Methylibium petroleiphilum PM1: one gene and its partners. The main gene of each other region encodes a partner of the protein of the gene in region 4 in a complex. Links are inferred from orthologs where the notes say so. Each region holds a gene or a part of one and is shown on either strand. Other genes may lie near its edges. The genes, in order: accB, MPE_RS12375, accC and accD.

What was found.
Region 1: the proteins of accD (region 4) and accB are in contact, whole or in part, in a solved structure (PDB 8UXZ), measured with the Escherichia coli proteins. The link is inferred for Methylibium petroleiphilum PM1 from one-to-one orthologs.
Region 2: the proteins of accD (region 4) and MPE_RS12375 are in contact, whole or in part, in a solved structure (PDB 8UXZ), measured with the Escherichia coli proteins. The link is inferred for Methylibium petroleiphilum PM1 from one-to-one orthologs.
Region 3: the proteins of accD (region 4) and accC are in contact, whole or in part, in a solved structure (PDB 8UXZ), measured with the Escherichia coli proteins. The link is inferred for Methylibium petroleiphilum PM1 from one-to-one orthologs.

Annotation. Positions count from the first base shown.
Region 1 is NC_008825.1:3,405,785-3,410,447, reverse strand. What follows is about bases 1-2,853. They hold accB (acetyl-CoA carboxylase biotin carboxyl carrier protein), read right to left. Parts: upstream 1,730-2,853; coding sequence 1,271-1,729; downstream 1-1,270. Other genes in these bases: MPE_RS16175 (TlpA family protein disulfide reductase), read right to left, coding at 2,346-2,853; aroQ (type II 3-dehydroquinate dehydratase), read right to left, coding at 1,810-2,259; accC (acetyl-CoA carboxylase biotin carboxylase subunit), read right to left, coding at 1-1,257. Outside these bases: more of MPE_RS16175, read right to left, coding at 2,854-2,888; MPE_RS16170 (hypothetical protein), read right to left, coding at 2,885-3,499; MPE_RS16165 (transglycosylase domain-containing protein), read right to left, coding at 3,534-4,310; aroE (shikimate dehydrogenase), read right to left, coding at 4,307-4,663. UniProt on the Escherichia coli protein: This protein is a component of the acetyl coenzyme A carboxylase complex; first, biotin carboxylase catalyzes the carboxylation of the carrier protein and then the transcarboxylase transfers the carboxyl group to form malonyl-CoA.
Region 2 is NC_008825.1:2,615,634-2,620,269, forward strand. The notes cover bases 928-3,753. They hold MPE_RS12375 (acetyl-CoA carboxylase carboxyltransferase subunit alpha), read right to left. Parts: upstream 2,914-3,753; coding sequence 1,942-2,913; downstream 928-1,941. Other genes in these bases: tilS (tRNA lysidine(34) synthetase TilS), read right to left, coding at 928-1,991; MPE_RS12380 (DNA-3-methyladenine glycosylase family protein), read right to left, coding at 2,971-3,624; cysS (cysteine--tRNA ligase), read right to left, coding at 3,656-3,753. In the rest of the region: MPE_RS12365 (aspartate kinase), read right to left, coding at 1-531; more of tilS, read right to left, coding at 633-927; more of cysS, read right to left, coding at 3,754-4,636. UniProt on the Escherichia coli protein: Component of the acetyl coenzyme A carboxylase (ACC) complex. First, biotin carboxylase catalyzes the carboxylation of biotin on its carrier protein (BCCP) and then the CO(2) group is transferred by the carboxyltransferase to acetyl-CoA to form malonyl-CoA.
Region 3 is NC_008825.1:3,408,431-3,411,365, reverse strand. It holds accC (acetyl-CoA carboxylase biotin carboxylase subunit), read right to left. Parts: upstream 2,176-2,935; coding sequence 826-2,175; downstream 1-825. Other genes in the region: aroQ (type II 3-dehydroquinate dehydratase), read right to left, coding at 2,728-2,935; accB (acetyl-CoA carboxylase biotin carboxyl carrier protein), read right to left, coding at 2,189-2,647; prmA (50S ribosomal protein L11 methyltransferase), read right to left, coding at 1-809. UniProt on the Escherichia coli protein: This protein is a component of the acetyl coenzyme A carboxylase complex; first, biotin carboxylase catalyzes the carboxylation of the carrier protein and then the transcarboxylase transfers the carboxyl group to form malonyl-CoA.
Region 4 is NC_008825.1:2,309,048-2,313,856, forward strand. What follows is about bases 1,121-4,119. They hold accD (acetyl-CoA carboxylase, carboxyltransferase subunit beta), read right to left. Parts: upstream 3,057-4,119; coding sequence 2,184-3,056; downstream 1,121-2,183. Other genes in these bases: folC (bifunctional tetrahydrofolate synthase/dihydrofolate synthase), read right to left, coding at 1,121-2,052; trpA (tryptophan synthase subunit alpha), read right to left, coding at 3,053-3,871; trpB (tryptophan synthase subunit beta), read right to left, coding at 3,868-4,119. Also shown: MPE_RS10865 (SPOR domain-containing protein), read right to left, coding at 1-627; more of folC, read right to left, coding at 730-1,120; more of trpB, read right to left, coding at 4,120-4,809.

The DNA of each region.
Region 1 (4,663 bases), 1.1 Mb from region 4 along the record:
CGGCGTGTTGGTCTGGATCCCTTCGATCACCGTCTCCAGCAGCGCCGTGCGCATGCGGGCCAAGGCCTGCTCGCGGGTGTCGCCGTGAGTGATGATCTTGCCGATCATCGAGTCGTAGTTCGGCGGCACGAAGTAGTTGGTGTATGCGTGCGAATCGACCCGCACGCCGGGGCCGCCCGGCGGATGCCACATCGTGATGCGGCCCGGTGACGGCGTGAACTTGTAAGGGTCCTCGGCGTTGATGCGGCACTCGATCGCGTGGCCCCGCATCTCGATCTGGCGTTGCGTGAACGGAAGCTTCTCGCCGGCGGCGATCTTGATCTGCATCTGCACGATGTCGACGCCGGTCACGAGCTCGGTCACCGGGTGCTCGACCTGCACGCGGGTGTTCATCTCGATGAAGTAGAACTCGCCGTTTTCGTACAGGAACTCGAAGGTACCGGCGCCCCGATAGCCGATCTTCTTGCAGGCGGCGACGCAGCGTTCGCCGATGCGCTCGATCACGCGCCGCGGGATGCCGGGCGCCGGAGCTTCCTCGATGATCTTCTGGTGGCGACGCTGCATCGAGCAGTCGCGCTCGCCCAGCCACACCGCGTTGCGGTGGGTGTCGGCCAGCACCTGGATCTCGATGTGGCGCGGATTCTCGAGGAACTTCTCCATGTAGACGGTCGGGTTGCCGAAGGCCGCGCCGGCCTCGGCGCGCGTCGTCTGCACCGCGTGGATCAGCGCCGCCTCGGTGTGCACCACCCGCATGCCGCGTCCGCCGCCACCACCGGCGGCCTTGATGATGACCGGGTAGCCGATCGCGCGCGCCTGGCGGATGATCTCCTTCGGGTCGTCCGGCAACGCGCCCTCGGCGCCCGGCACCGTGGGCACGCCCGACTTGATCATGGCCTGCTTGGCAGCCACCTTGTCGCCCATCACGCGGATCGACTCCGGCGTCGGGCCGATGAAGGTGAAGCCGCTCTGTTGCACGCGCTCGGCGAAGTCGGCGTTCTCACTGAGGAAGCCGTAGCCGGGGTGGATGGCCTCGGCATCCGTCACCTCGGCGGCGGCGATGATGGCCGGCATGTTGAGATAGCTCTGCGCCGAGGCCGGCGGGCCGATGCAGACCGCCTCGTCGGCGAGCTTCACGTACTTGGCGTCGCGGTCGGCCTCCGAGTAGACGATGACGGCGCGCACGCCGAGCTCGCGGCAGGCTCTCTGGATGCGGAGGGCGATCTCGCCTCGGTTGGCGATCAGGATCTTCTTGAACATCGAGTGCTCTGCCTCACTCGATGATGAACAGCGGCTGCCCGAACTCGACCGCCTGCCCGTTCTCGCAGAGGATCTTGGTGACCGTGCCCGACTTGTCGGCCTCGATCTCGTTCATGATCTTCATCGCCTCGATGATGCAGATCGGCTCGCCTTCCTTGATCTCCTGGCCGACCTCGGCGAAGGCCTTGGCGCCCGGGCTCGACGAGCGGTAGAAGGTGCCGACCATCGGTGACTTCACGCTGTGTCCGGTCGGCGCGGCGGGCTCCGGCGCAGCCGCCGCCGGTGCCGGCGCGGCGGCGACCGCCGCGACCGCGGGGGGGGCCACGGGCGCCGCCACCGGCGCGGCCACAACCGTCGCCACCGGCGCGCTCTTGACGATGCGCACCTTGCCGTCGGCCTCGGTGATCTCCAGTTCGGAGACGTTGGACTCCGACACCAGGTCGATCAGCGTCTTCAGTTTGCGCAGGTCCATGGATTTCTCTCTCCAACGAATGTCGTTATGGTTTCTTCAAACCGGGCCTGCGCGGCGGTGTACCGCGGCAGGGCCACCGCTCAGTTGTGTGTGCCGTCGAGCCGTTCGAGCGCGAACTCCAGCGCCAGGCGGTAGCCGCTGGCGCCCAGACCGACGATCACTCCTTCGGCCAACTCCGAGAAATAGGAATGGTGACGGAAGGCCTCGCGGCGGTGCACGTTCGACAGGTGCACCTCGATGAAGGGCAGGGCCACCGCGGCGAGCGCATCGCGCAACGCGACGCTGGTGTGCGTGAAGGCGGCCGGGTTGATCAGGATGAAGCGGGTGCCGTCGCTGCGCGCCTCCTGTACCCGATCGACCAGTGCGCCCTCGTGGTTGCTCTGGAAGCTCGCCAATCCGAACCCGGCCTCGCCCGCGCGGCGCAGCAGGGCCGCGTCGATCTCGGCCAGCGTGGTGGCGCCGTAGACCGCCGGTTCGCGGCTGCCGAGCAGGTTGAGATTGGGTCCATGAAGGACGAGTATTTCCATCAGATGCGAGTTCGATGCCGGCAGATCCCCCGGCGAAGCCGCGACTTTACGCGCAAACGGGGCGATGGTCGATCACGAAGCGGGCGTGCTCAGCCCAGCTCCCGCGCCCAGGCGGCGAGGTCTTCGTAGCGGGTCTCGCCCAGCTTGCGCTGCACCGGCCGGCCGCTCGCATCGAAGGCCACGGTGAAGGGCAGGCCGCCCTGTTCGTTGCCCAGTTGGCGCGACAGTTCGCTGCCTTCGAAGCCGGCCAGCCCGATCGGAAAACCCAGCTTCAGGCGACCCAGGAACTCGCGGACCGGGGTCGGCCCGTCGACGGCCAGGCCGACAACTTGCCAGCCTTTGGACTGGAAATCACGATGAAAGCGATCAATTTCCGGCAATTCTCGGACGCAGGGTGCGCACCATGTGGCCCAGAAATTGATCAGCAGCGGCTTGCCGCGCAGGCTCTGCATCGCCAGCGTACCGCCCTCGGGGCGGTCGAAACTCGACGCCCACAGCGCCGTGACGGTCGGGTCGAGCGCCGGTGCCTGCTGCCGCAGCGCCAGCCACACCCCGGCGGCTACGCCGGCCCCCGCTCCCAGGCCGAAGACCAGTCGGCGGCGGCGTGCCGAAGCGATGGGGGGGGGATTCATCGGGCGTCCTTCGTCATCAATTGGCGCAGTGCTGCGGCATCGCCGCGGGCACTGCGGCCGTGGGCGTCGCGCTTGAGCGCGCCGCGGAGGTCGTTGTGGTCCAGGATGCTGAGATGTACCGTGACCGATTCATTCAACGTGGCGCAGGGCTGGGCCAGGCTCAGTACGTCGATGGTGCGCCCGTTCGGGCTCCGGGTGCTGCCGACGTCGTAGCCGATGCCGGCATTGAGCAGCGCGATCTCGGCCGCCTTCGAATCGTCGCAGTAGAGCTGCAGGTGCACGTCGTTCAGCCGGGTGGCGGTGCCGCGCCAGACCGCGCCGCTCAGGTGCGGGCGGAACTCGGCCAGCCGCTCCATCCAGCCCAGTGCCACTTCGCGCAGGGCCGCCAGTTCGCGCGGTTGGGTCTCGGCGCAGAACAGTTCGATGTAAGTGCGGACTTCGTATTCAAGCAAGTCGTTGTCGGGCAAGTCTCGCGCCGGCAGGCCACGGTGGCCGAGCAGCTTCAGGGCCCGCTGTTTGGCCGGCCCGTATTCGAGTCCTTCTTCGACGACGAGCCGGGCCGCGGTCGCGGCGATCTCGGCACTGAGCGCGGACGGGGCGGAAGAGGGCATGGCACGGGTTGGAGCGGAGAGCCGGGGTCCCGGTTCAGGGCAGTTCGACCGCCGACATGCGCGACACGATGGTCGCAGCGCGACCGCTGACATAGGCCGAGCCGGGGCGCTTCTCGAAGCGCTTGGGGGCCGGCAGCATCACGGCCAGGCGAGCTGCCTGCATCGCGCTCAGCTGGCCGGCATCGACGCGGAAATAGTGGCGGGACGCAGCCTGCGCGCCGAACACACCTTCGCCCCACTCGACGTTGTTCAGGTAGATCGCCAGGATGCGTTCCTTGTCGAGCAGCGCCTCGAGCATGAAGGTGATGACGAATTCCTGCCCCTTGCGGGCAAGGCTGCGCTCGCCCGACAGGAACAGGTTCTTCGCAAGCTGTTGGCTGATGGTCGAGCCGCCGACGATCTTCGCCACCGGGGCCGGGCGGGGCGGCGCCGACCGGGCGTTGGCCGCCCGCCGCTGCTGCTGGCTCTCGAGCTGTGCCTGCAGCTTCTCGGCGCGTGCCTCGGCGCGCTGGTTGCGCTCCCAGGCCTTCTCGATCGCTTCCCAGTCCACGCCGCCGTGGTCGGTGAAGCTGGCGTCTTCCGACGCGATCACCGCCCGCTTGAGTGTTGCGGCGATGCGCTCGTAGGGTTGCCAGCGCTGAGACCACAGGACCTCGTGGCGCTCGGTCGCCAGGCGCCAGATCTCGCTGCGCTGGAAGGTGGTGGACTCGGGATCGACGAAACGCATCATCGCGATGCGGAGCACGAACACCCCTTGCAAGGCGATGGCGCTGAGGGCCAGCAGCACCAGCCAGCGGACCAGGCGCTTCATGTGTCGGCCCCTTCGATGACGGCACGCAATTCGGCCAGCACGGCCGGCGTCGGCGGGCGCACGCCGCGCCAGAACCAGAACGACTCTGCTGCCTGCTCGACCAGCATGCCCAGGCCGTCACGGCCGTGTGCGCCGTGCGCCGCCGCCCAGCGCAGAAAGCCCTGCGCTGCGGGCCCGTACATCATGTCCAGGGCCAGTGCGCCGGGGCGCAGCACGCGCGCGGTGACCGGCACCGTGGCCCCGGCGAGGCTGGCGGCGGTGGCGTTGACGACGATGTCGTAGCCGTCGCCGCAGTCGTCCAGCGCGGCCGCCTCGAGCGTCACGCCATGCAGCGCCGCCAGCGCCGCATGGCG
Region 2 (4,636 bases), 310 kb from region 4 along the record:
GGTGTAGATCAGGCACTCGGCGGCCTTCATCGCCGCCGCGACCGCCACCGCCGAGGTGTCCGAGCCGCCACGGCCCAGCGTGGTGATGTGGCCGTCGCCGTCGATGCCCTGGAAGCCGGTGATGACCACCACCTTGCCAGCGGCCAGGTCGGCGCGCACACGCACGTCGTCGATGCTCTCGATGCGCGCCTTGGTGTAGGCGCTGTCGGTGCGGACCGGCACCTGCCAGCCGGTGTAGCTGACGGCCTGCAGGCCTTCGGCCTGCAGCGCGATGGCCAGCAGGCCGACCGAGACCTGCTCGCCGGTGGCGGCGATCATGTCGAGCTCGCGCGCCAGCTGCGGCGTGTGCGATGCGGGCGACAGCTCCTTCGCGAGGCCGAGCAGCCGGTTGGTCTCGCCGCTCATCGCGGAGGGCACGACCACCATCTGGTGGCCGGCGCGCGCCCATTTGGCGACGCGCTTGGCGACATTGCGGATGCGCTCGGTCGAGCCCATCGACGTGCCGCCGTACTTGTGAACGATCAGTGCCATGAGAAAAGCCGCGGCGGGAAAGTCGGTTGGGCGGGGTGCCCGGCGCCGCGAGCCCGGCATTTTAGCCGGCCGGCGCGGCATTCCCGGGTGCTCCGGACCGCTCAGCCCGTCGGCAGCGGTTCCCAGCGCAGCGCGAGCTGCGGCTCGCCGGGCGCGGCCATCGCCCGGGCGTCAACCCCCAGGCCGGGCACGAACAGCAACCGCCCATCACCGCCGTACAGCAGCGGACCGCCACGCGCCCAGGCCGGGACGGCGGCGGCCTGGTACTGCTTCTTGAGGCTTCGCGCCGGCCGACCGGCTTCCCCCTGGAACTGCTCGCCGCCACGTCGCGGCTGCAGGCTCAGCACCGCCAGCTGCGCCGCCGGCACGCCGCCGGCGCGCACCCGCTCGGCCACCAGCACGCCGCCCCAGCCGGGCAGGCGGTAGCGCCCGCCACGGCGGAGCGCGAGCGTGGTCTCGCGGACCGCCGGGGGCTCCCGCGTCGCGTCCGGCGTGGGCACGAAGCGCAGTTCGCCACGGTAACGGCGCAGTTCGCCGCCCTTCAGGGGCCAGCGGGCCGGCGCGCCGGCGGGCAGTTCGGCCATCAGCCGCTCCAGATCGGCGGCCGTCGGCGCCGTGACGCCGGCCTGCTGCAGCCACCGCCGCAGCGCGTGCACCGCGCGGTGCGGCGCCAGCTGCCGCCAGGCTGTGAGCGGGAGCACGTCGTTGGTCGCGGCGCAGGCCGCCAGGTCCAGAGCCGCCAGGTCGGCCACACAGGCTGCGGCCTGCTGGGCCCAGCGGGCGGCATCGGCGAGCGTGCCCTCGGCCTGCGGAAACGCCGCCTGCAGGGCCGGCCAGACCTGCAGCCGCAGGCGGTTGCGCGCGAAGCGCGGATCGTCGTTGCTGTCGTCGTCGATATAGCTCAGCCGATACCGGCGCACATAGGCCTCGATCGCCTCGCGCGGACGGGCCAGCCAGGGACGCGCCCAGGTGATGCCGTCACGTTCGATCGAGCGCGGCATGCCGGCCAGCCCGGCCACGCCGGCACCTCGCAAAGCCTGAAGCAGCAGGGTCTCGGCCTGGTCGCGCTGGTGGTGAGCCAGCAGCACGAGCGCCACGCCCTGCTCGACGGCGAGCGTGCGCAGCGCCGCATACCGAGCGGCACGCGCCACGGCTTCGAGGCTGTCACCGGACCGGCAGGCAAGCTGCACGCGCATCGCGCGAAAGCACACGGGCAGGCCGCGCCGCGCCCAGCGCCGGCACTGCGACTCGCAGTGCGCGAGCCAGGCATCGGCACGGGCACTCAGGCCGTGGTGCACATGCAGGGCATGGACCGTGAGGCCGCTGTCGCGGGCCGCGATCAGCGTGGCGTGCAGCAGCGCGGTGGAGTCGCGCCCACCGCTGTAGGCGACGGCCAGGCCGCGGGGCGGCTCAGCGCTCCTTGGTGTCGTTGTAGCGGCCGTAGCTCTTGAGCCGCTCATAGCGCTGGTTCAGCAGCTCGCGGGGCTTCAGGTCGGCGACCTGGCGCAGCGCGTCGTTGAGCGCGCGCTTGAGGTAGACCGCCATCTGCGCCGGATCGCGGTGGGCACCGCCGACCGGCTCGTTGACGATCTTGTCGACCAGGCCCAGCGCCTTGAGCCGGTGCGCGGTGATGCCCATCGCCTCGGCGGCGTCGGCCGCACGTTCGGCGGTCTTCCAGAGGATGGAGGCACAGCCCTCCGGCGAGATGACCGAATAGACCGAGTACTGCAGCATCAGCACCTGGTCGCCCACGCCGATGGCGAGCGCGCCGCCGGAGCCGCCCTCACCGATGATGGTGGTGATGATCGGCACCTCGAGCTGGGCCATCGCGAAGATGTTGTGGCCGATGGCCTCGGACTGGCCGCGCTCCTCGGCGCCGATGCCGGGGTAGGCGCCCGGCGTGTCGACGAAGGTGAACACCGGCAGGCCGAACTTCTGCGCCAGCGTCATCAGGCGCAGCGCCTTGCGGTAGCCCTCGGGCCGGCTCATGCCGAAGTTGCGCAGCGCGCGCTCCTTGGTGTCACGCCCCTTCTGGTGGCCGAGCACCATGCAGGCCTGGCCGTTGAAGCGCGCCAGGCCGCCGACGATGCTCTGGTCGTCGGCGAACGCGCGGTCGCCGTGCAGTTCCTGGAAGTCGGTGAACACATGGTTCACGTAGTCCAGCGTGTAGGGCCGCTGCGGATGGCGCGCGATCTGCGTCACCTGCCAGGGCGTCAGGCTCGAGTAGATGTCCTTGGTGAGCTGCAGGCTCTTCTTGGACAGGCGGTCGATCTCCTCGGAGATGTCGACCGCCGACTCGCTCTGCACGTAGCGCAGCTCGTCGATCTTGGTTTCGAGGTCGGCGATCGGCTGCTCGAACTCGAGAAAATGTTTCTTGCTCATCCCAAACGATCCTTTCTCGGGAAAGGTGGGCGCATTGTCGCGGAATTCTCGGCGCGCTCAGTAGGTCACGCGCGGATCCAGGCTGCGCCACAGGTACCAGGTGGCCACCGAGCGGAACGGCGCCCATGCGTCGCCCACCTCACGCGCCTCGTTGCGCGACACCGGCTCGCCGCTGAAGTAGTGCTGGCTGATGCCCTTGAGCAGGCCGAGGTCGTCGAGCGGCAGCACGTTGGGGCGCATCAGGTGGAAGATCAGGAACATCTCGGCCGTCCAGCGGCCGATGCCGCGGATGGCGACCAGTTCGTCGATGATGGACTCGTCGTCCATCGAGGTCCAGTTGCGCACGTGCACCGTGCCACCGTCGAAGTGCCCGGCCAGGTCGCGCAGGTATTCGATCTTGCGCGCGGACAGGCCGGCGCCGCGCAGCGCGGCACTGTCGGCCGCGAGCACCCCCGCCGGCCGCACGTGCACCGCGGAGCCGCCCTCGAACAGCGCGGCGAAGCGCTCCCACACCGCCTGCGCGGCCGGCACCGAGATCTGCTGGCCGACGATGGAACGTGCGAGCGTGGTGAAGGCATCGCCGCGGCTCTCGAGCCGGGCCTCGCCCAGCTTCGGGATCAGCTTGCGCATCACGCGATCGCGCTTGGCGAGGTGCTTGCACGCCTCGTCCCAGTAGTCGGGCGTGACGAAGCCGGGGCCGCGGGGCGACATGGTGCGGGAGGCTCGTGGCTCGGGCGAAGGCTCAGGCCTTGACCCAGGTGGTCCCGGCGGGCGTGTCCTTGAGGACGATGCCCTGCGCCGCCAGGGCGTCGCGGATGCGGTCGGACTCGGCGAAGTCGCGTGCGGCCTTGGCCGCCGCCCGCGCCGCGATCTGGGCCTCGATGTGGCCGGTATCGACGCCGCTGCCGCCCTGCAGGTACTGCGCCGCTTCCTGCTGCAGCAAGCCCAGCGTGCCGGCCAGCGAACGCAGCAGGCCGGCGCTCTGCGCCGAGCGGCTGCGGTTCACCTCGCCGGCCAGGTCGAACAGCACCGACACGGCGATCGGCGTGTTGAAGTCGTCGTCCATCGCCGCCTTGAAGCGCGCGGCATGCGGGTCGGTCCAGTCGATCTCGGCCGGTGCGACCGCCGTGCCTTCCAGTGCGGTGTAGAGGCGGCGCAGGCCGCTGCGGGCATCGTCGAGCCCGGCATCGCTGAAGTTGAACGGGCTGCGGTAGTGCACCCGCAGCATGAAGAAGCGGATGGTCTCGCCGTCGTAGCGCTTGAGAATGTCGCGGATGGTGAAGAAGTTGCCCAGCGACTTGGACATCTTCTCGTTGTCGACATTGAGGAAGCCGTTGTGCATCCACACGTTGACGAAGCTGTGCCCGCTGCCCAGGTGGAAGGCGCCGTCGCTCTGCGCGATCTCGTTCTCGTGGTGCGGGAACTGCAGGTCCATGCCGCCGCCGTGGATGTCGAAGCGCTCGCCCAGCAGGGCGTGGCTCATCGCCGAGCACTCGATGTGCCAGCCGGGGCGACCCGGGCCGAACGGCGCGTCGTATTTCGCGTCGGCCGGCTCCTCGGGCTTTGCAGCCTTCCAGAGCACGAAGTCCAGCGGGTCGTCCTTGCCCTCGAGCACCGCCACGCGCTCGCCGGCGCGCAGCGCATCGATCGACTTGCCCGACAGGCGGCCGTACCCGGGGAACTTGCGCACCGAGTAGTTCACGTCGCCGCCCGGCACACGGTA
Region 3 (2,935 bases), 1.1 Mb from region 4 along the record:
GCGGCCTGGCGCTCCAGGATGCCGGCCAGCACGAGGTGGCCGCCCGCGGCGACATGGGCGCTGAGCAGCGGTGCCAGCAGCTTCAACGGTGTGGCCAGGATGTTGGCCAGCACCAGCGGATAGGCGGCCGACGGGCTGCCGGCGCGTTCGGGCAGCCCGGCTTCGAGCGTCACGCCATTGGCATGTGCGTTGTCCCGAGTCGACTGGATCGCCGCCGGGTCGATGTCGACCGCGTCGATCGGCGCGGCCCCGAACAGTGCGGCACCGATGGCAAGGATGCCCGAGCCGCAGCCATAGTCGAGAACGCGCCGGCCGCGCACCGCAGCCTCGTGCGTGGCGATCCAGCGCAGACACATGCGCGTCGTCGGATGCGTGCCGGTGCCGAAGGCGAGGCCAGGGTCGAGCCGTATCACCTGCGTCGCCGCGGCCGGCGCCTCATGCCATGACGGCACGATCCAGAAGGTCGGCGTGATCTCGACCGGCGCGAACTGCGACTGCGTCAATCGCACCCAGTCCTGTTCGGGCACCGGCTGCAGCGAGTGCACCTGTAGATCGGCCGCCCACTCCTGAGCCAGCAACAGCGTCGCCGCATCGGTCGCGCTGGACTCGTCCGGAAACAGGGCGCGCAGCGTCGAGCGCTGCCAACCGGCCTTCGGTGCAGGCATGTCGGGTTCACCGAACAACGCCTGCTCGGACGGTGTGTCGGCGTCCGCGTCTTCGACCGAGATGCTCAGCGCTTCGAGTTCCATCAGCGCGTCCGACACTGACTCGACCTGCTCCTCGCGGGCGAGCAGCACCAGCTCGAACATGCTCGTGTCTGCCACGTCAGCGCTTGCGCTGGGCCATCCAGCCTTCGAGGTAATGGATGCTCGTGCCGCCCTCGACGAATTTCGCGTCGACCACCAACTCGCGGTGCAGCGGCGTGTTGGTCTGGATCCCTTCGATCACCGTCTCCAGCAGCGCCGTGCGCATGCGGGCCAAGGCCTGCTCGCGGGTGTCGCCGTGAGTGATGATCTTGCCGATCATCGAGTCGTAGTTCGGCGGCACGAAGTAGTTGGTGTATGCGTGCGAATCGACCCGCACGCCGGGGCCGCCCGGCGGATGCCACATCGTGATGCGGCCCGGTGACGGCGTGAACTTGTAAGGGTCCTCGGCGTTGATGCGGCACTCGATCGCGTGGCCCCGCATCTCGATCTGGCGTTGCGTGAACGGAAGCTTCTCGCCGGCGGCGATCTTGATCTGCATCTGCACGATGTCGACGCCGGTCACGAGCTCGGTCACCGGGTGCTCGACCTGCACGCGGGTGTTCATCTCGATGAAGTAGAACTCGCCGTTTTCGTACAGGAACTCGAAGGTACCGGCGCCCCGATAGCCGATCTTCTTGCAGGCGGCGACGCAGCGTTCGCCGATGCGCTCGATCACGCGCCGCGGGATGCCGGGCGCCGGAGCTTCCTCGATGATCTTCTGGTGGCGACGCTGCATCGAGCAGTCGCGCTCGCCCAGCCACACCGCGTTGCGGTGGGTGTCGGCCAGCACCTGGATCTCGATGTGGCGCGGATTCTCGAGGAACTTCTCCATGTAGACGGTCGGGTTGCCGAAGGCCGCGCCGGCCTCGGCGCGCGTCGTCTGCACCGCGTGGATCAGCGCCGCCTCGGTGTGCACCACCCGCATGCCGCGTCCGCCGCCACCACCGGCGGCCTTGATGATGACCGGGTAGCCGATCGCGCGCGCCTGGCGGATGATCTCCTTCGGGTCGTCCGGCAACGCGCCCTCGGCGCCCGGCACCGTGGGCACGCCCGACTTGATCATGGCCTGCTTGGCAGCCACCTTGTCGCCCATCACGCGGATCGACTCCGGCGTCGGGCCGATGAAGGTGAAGCCGCTCTGTTGCACGCGCTCGGCGAAGTCGGCGTTCTCACTGAGGAAGCCGTAGCCGGGGTGGATGGCCTCGGCATCCGTCACCTCGGCGGCGGCGATGATGGCCGGCATGTTGAGATAGCTCTGCGCCGAGGCCGGCGGGCCGATGCAGACCGCCTCGTCGGCGAGCTTCACGTACTTGGCGTCGCGGTCGGCCTCCGAGTAGACGATGACGGCGCGCACGCCGAGCTCGCGGCAGGCTCTCTGGATGCGGAGGGCGATCTCGCCTCGGTTGGCGATCAGGATCTTCTTGAACATCGAGTGCTCTGCCTCACTCGATGATGAACAGCGGCTGCCCGAACTCGACCGCCTGCCCGTTCTCGCAGAGGATCTTGGTGACCGTGCCCGACTTGTCGGCCTCGATCTCGTTCATGATCTTCATCGCCTCGATGATGCAGATCGGCTCGCCTTCCTTGATCTCCTGGCCGACCTCGGCGAAGGCCTTGGCGCCCGGGCTCGACGAGCGGTAGAAGGTGCCGACCATCGGTGACTTCACGCTGTGTCCGGTCGGCGCGGCGGGCTCCGGCGCAGCCGCCGCCGGTGCCGGCGCGGCGGCGACCGCCGCGACCGCGGGGGGGGCCACGGGCGCCGCCACCGGCGCGGCCACAACCGTCGCCACCGGCGCGCTCTTGACGATGCGCACCTTGCCGTCGGCCTCGGTGATCTCCAGTTCGGAGACGTTGGACTCCGACACCAGGTCGATCAGCGTCTTCAGTTTGCGCAGGTCCATGGATTTCTCTCTCCAACGAATGTCGTTATGGTTTCTTCAAACCGGGCCTGCGCGGCGGTGTACCGCGGCAGGGCCACCGCTCAGTTGTGTGTGCCGTCGAGCCGTTCGAGCGCGAACTCCAGCGCCAGGCGGTAGCCGCTGGCGCCCAGACCGACGATCACTCCTTCGGCCAACTCCGAGAAATAGGAATGGTGACGGAAGGCCTCGCGGCGGTGCACGTTCGACAGGTGCACCTCGATGAAGGGCAGGGCCACCGCGGCGAGCGCATCGCGCAACGCGACGCTGGTG
Region 4 (4,809 bases):
GCCCAGCTTCTCGACACGCGAGCGGGCCTCGCGGGCAGAGTCGGCCTCACTGTAGGCACCGACCTGCACGACGAAGCGTGTACTGCCATCGGAGGGCTTGTCGGCAGCCTCGGTCTTGGCCGCGACGACCGCAGGCTTGCCTTCCAACGCGGCCCTGGCTCGGGCAGCATCGGCGGCCACCGCCGGTTTGGTGGCAGCGGGCTTGCTGGCGGCCGGCTCAGGCTTCTTGTCGGCGGGTTTTGCGGCGGGCTTTTCCGGGGGCGCAGCCGCGACACGCGGCGACGCAGCCGGCACGGCGACCTCGCGTCCGGCCTCCTCGGCGCGCTCCGTCATGACCGCATCGTCCTTCGGTGCCGTCACGGCGTCCGACGGCGGACTCGCCGGCTTGGTGACCAGCGGCGCGGCAGCGTCCTTGCGAGGAATGTCGATCGGGATATCGCCCGACAGCGGTCGCGGCGCCGTGTCGAACAGCAGAGGAAAGCCCAACACACCCAGCACCACCAGAACTGTCGCGCCGACCAGGCGGCGACGTGCACGGCCACGCGCGAGTTCGACGGAATCAGCGTCGGTCGGTGAGGCGCCGGACCCGGTGCCGGACTTGCGTTGAAAGAAGGACAGCAGACCCATGCGAGGAGGCTTCCGGGAGGTGATCGACGGCAAGCGCAACGCCCTGCGATGGTTCCGCGATGCAGGCCGTCGGACCTGCACATCGGGTCGGCAACCGCAATGTCAACCCAGATGCTTGGCAGTGCGGCGTGGCAACCCGTTCTCGAGCACGCCACCGACGGTGAAGAACGATCCGAACACCACAATTCTATCAGCGGGGTCAGCCGCTTCGAGGGCCGCGACGAGTGCGGCGCGGGGCGCTGGATGCTCGCTGGCCTGCACTTGCGGCGGCAGCGGCGTCGCCCCCGGCGCGCGCGCGGCCACGGCCCGCACGTGCAGGGCCCGGAGCTCCTGCGCCGTCGCAGCGCGGGGTGTCGGCAGGTCGCTGAAGTACCAGCGATCCACCAGCGGCAACAGACGCGCGAACATGGTCTCGATGTCCTTGTCCTTCATCGCACCGAACACGACGTGGGTGCAGGGGTAGTAGCCCATCTGGTCGAGGTTCTCGGCCAGCGTGGCGACGGCGTGCGGGTTGTGCGCGACATCGAGCACCAGCGTCGGTGCGCCCGGCACGATCTGGAAGCGCCCTGGCAGTTCCACCATCGCGAGTCCGTTGCGAACGGCCTGCGCTGTGACCGGGAGCCGGTCGCGCAGCGCCTCCAGCGCCGCCAGCACGCCCGAGGCGTTGAGCAGCTGGTTCGCGCCGCGCAGGGCCGGATAGGCCAGCCCGTTGTGGCGGCGCGCGCGACCGGCCCAGCCCCACTGCTGCTTGTCGCCGCGGTAGTTGAAGTCGTGCCCGAAGCGCCACAGGTCGGCGCCGATCTCGCGCGCGTGGTCGATCACGCTCTGCGGCGGCACCGGGTCGCCGACGATCGCCGGCCGGCCGGTGCGCAGGATGCCTGCCTTCTCGCGCCCGATCGCCTCGCGGTCGGGCCCGAGATAGTCCATGTGGTCGAGGTCGATGCTGGTGAGGATGGCGCAGTCGGTATCGATCGAATTGACGGCGTCAAGCCGCCCCCCGAGGCCGACCTCCAGCACCACCGCGTCAAGCGAGGCTTCGCTGAGAAGCCGCAGGATCACCAGCGTGGTGAACTCGAAGTAGGTCAGCGTCTCACCTTGGCGGGCCGTCTCGACGGCCGCGAAGTGCGGCAGCAGCGCTGCCGCCTCGACGATCTCGCCGCCGATGCGGCAGCGTTCCTCGAAATGCACCAGGTGCGGCGAGGTGTAGACGCCAACCCGATAACCCGAATGCAGCAGGATGGCTTCGAGCATCGCGCAGGTCGAGCCCTTGCCGTTGGTGCCAGCCACCGTGAACACCGGACAGTCGAAGCCCAGCCCGAGCCGCTTGCGCACGCGCTGCACGCGCTCCAGCGTGAGGTCGATGGTGCGGGGATGCAGGCGCTCGCAATGGGCCAGCCAGTCGGCGAGCGTGGACGGGGTCGTCATGGAGCGCGAATCGTGGGACAGAGAAGCGGATGGACAACGGCCGAGCTTCAAGCGCAAGGGCGGCCGACACCGCCCTTCGCCGTGCTGGCGGCTCGCTGCCGCCAGCTGCACCGAGCGCGACGGGAGAAAGCTCAGGCCACCGCGTCGGCGCTCTGCCGCTGCAGCATCGCGAGCAGTTGGGCCACCGTGCCGCGCAATTCGCGACGGTCGACGATCATGTCGAGCGCCCCCTTGTTCAGCAGGAACTCGCTGCGCTGGAAGCCCTCGGGCAGCTTCTCGCGCACGGTGTTCTCGATCACGCGCGGGCCGGCGAAACCGATCAGCGCCTTCGGTTCGGCAATCACCACGTCGCCCATGAAGGCGAAGCCGGCCGATACGCCGCCCATCGTCGGGTCGGTCAGCACGCTGATGTAGGGCAGCTTCGCCTTGGCCAGCCGCGTCAGGGCCGCATTGGTCTTGGCCATCTGCATCAGCGACAACAGTCCCTCTTGCATACGCGCGCCGCCGGTCGCGGTGAAGCAGAGGAACGGCGTCTTCTGGTCGATGGCTGCCTCGACGCCGCGCACGAAGCGCTCGCCGACGACCGAGCCCATCGAGCCGCCCATGAACTCGAACTCGAAGGCTGCGGCGACGACCGGCAGCGTGTGGACCGCGCCGCCCATCACCACCAGCGCGTCGGTCTCGCCGGTGGATTCCATCGCCTGCTTCAGGCGCTCGGGGTACTTCTTGCTGTCCTTGAACTTCAGCGGGTCGACCGGCACGACCTCCTGGGCCAGCTCGTAGCGGCCCTCCGGGTCGAGGAACTTGTCGAGGCGTTCGCGCGCACCGACGCGGTGGTGGTGGGTGCACTTGGGGCAGACGTAGGCGTTCTGCTCCAGGTCGGTCTTGTAGAGCACCGTCTCGCAGGCAGGGCACTTGATCCACAGCCCTTCCGGCACCGAGCGACGCTCGGTCGGATCGGTGGGCTGGATCTTGGGCGGCAGCAGTTTCTCGAGCCAGCTCATGCACGCACTCCTTCGGTTGAAGAATCTAGCGCCTCGCGGATCGAGGCAATGAAGGTGCCGCCGACGGCAGCGACGCTCTCGCGCGGCTCGGCTTCCAGCAACTGGACGATGCGCGAGCCGATGACGACCGCGTCGGCCACCGCTGCAAGCGCCTTCGCAGTGGCCGCGTCGCGAATGCCGAAACCCACGCCGACCGGCACTTTCACGTGCTCGCGGATGCGCGGCAGCATCGTCGCGACGGCGTCGGTGTCCAGGTGCCCTGCTCCGGTCACGCCCTTGAGCGACACGTAGTAGACGTAGCCCCGCGCAATGCGGCCCACGTCCTTCATACGCTGCTCGGTGGAGGTCGGGGCGAGCAGGAAGATCGGGTCGAGGTCCGCGCCCTGCAGTTGCGCGGCGAAAGCCTCGCACTCCTCAGGCGGGTAGTCGACCACCAGCACACCGTCGACACCGGCCGACTTGGCGTCGGCGACGAAGCGGTCGATGCCATAGCGCTCGACCGGGTTCGCGTAGCCCATCAGGACCACCGGCGTGGTGTCGTTGTGCTCTCGGAAGCTCCGCACCATCGCCAGCACCTGACCCATGCCGATGCCTTTGGCCAACGCCCGCTCCGAGGCCTTCTGGATCACAGGGCCGTCGGCCATCGGGTCGGAGAACGGCACGCCGAGTTCGATGACGTCGGCCCCGGCTCCGGCCATCGCCAGCATGATGTCGACGGTGGCGTCGGCGTAGGGATCGCCGGCGGTGATGTAGGGAATCAGCGCGGTGCGCCGCTGCCCGCGCAGCCGCTCGAAGGTCGCAGCGATGCGACTCATTGCTTCACCTTCTCGCCGCGCGACGACGGCCGGTCGTAGAACTCGGCGCCGGACAGGTCGGCAACGGTGCCGATGTCCTTGTCGCCCCGGCCGGACAGATTGACCAGCAGACTCTGGTCGCTGCGCATCGTCGGCGCCAGTTTCATCGCGTAGGCCACCGCATGGCTGGATTCAAGCGCCGGGATGATGCCTTCGGTGCGGCACAGCCGGTGAAAGGCCTGCAGCGCCTCGTCGTCGGTGATGCCGACGTACTCGGCCCGCCCGATGTCCTTCAGGTAGGCGTGCTCAGGGCCGACGCCGGGGTAATCGAGTCCGGCGGAGATCGAGTGCGTCTCGATGATCTGGCCGTTCGCGTCCTGCAACAGGTAGGTGCGGTTGCCGTGCAGCACGCCCGGCGAGCCGGCGCTGAGGCTGGCCGCATGCTTGCCGGAGTCGAGCCCGTGTCCGGCCGCCTCCACGCCGATCAGGCGCACGCCCTCGTGTCGGATATACGGGTAGAAGATGCCCATCGCATTGCTGCCGCCGCCGACGCAGGCGATCACCGCGTCGGGCTGGCGACCCGCCATCTCCGGCATCTGCCGCAGGCATTCCTCGCCGATGACGCTCTGGAAGTCACGCACCATCTCCGGGTACGGCGCCGGGCCGGCCACGGTGCCGATGATGTAGAAGGTGTTCTCGACGTTGGTGACCCAGTCGCGCAGCGCCTCGTTCAGCGCGTCCTTCAGCGTCTTGCTGCCGCTGTCCACCGGCACCACCCTGGCGCCCAGCAGGTGCATGCGGTAGACGTTGGGCGACTGGCGCTTCACGTCCTCGCTGCCCATGTAGACCACGCATTCCATGCCGTAGCGGGCACAGATGGTGGCGGTGGCCACGCCGTGCTGGCCGGCACCGGTTTCGGCGATCACGCGCGGCTTGCCCATGCGCCGGGCCAGCAGCGC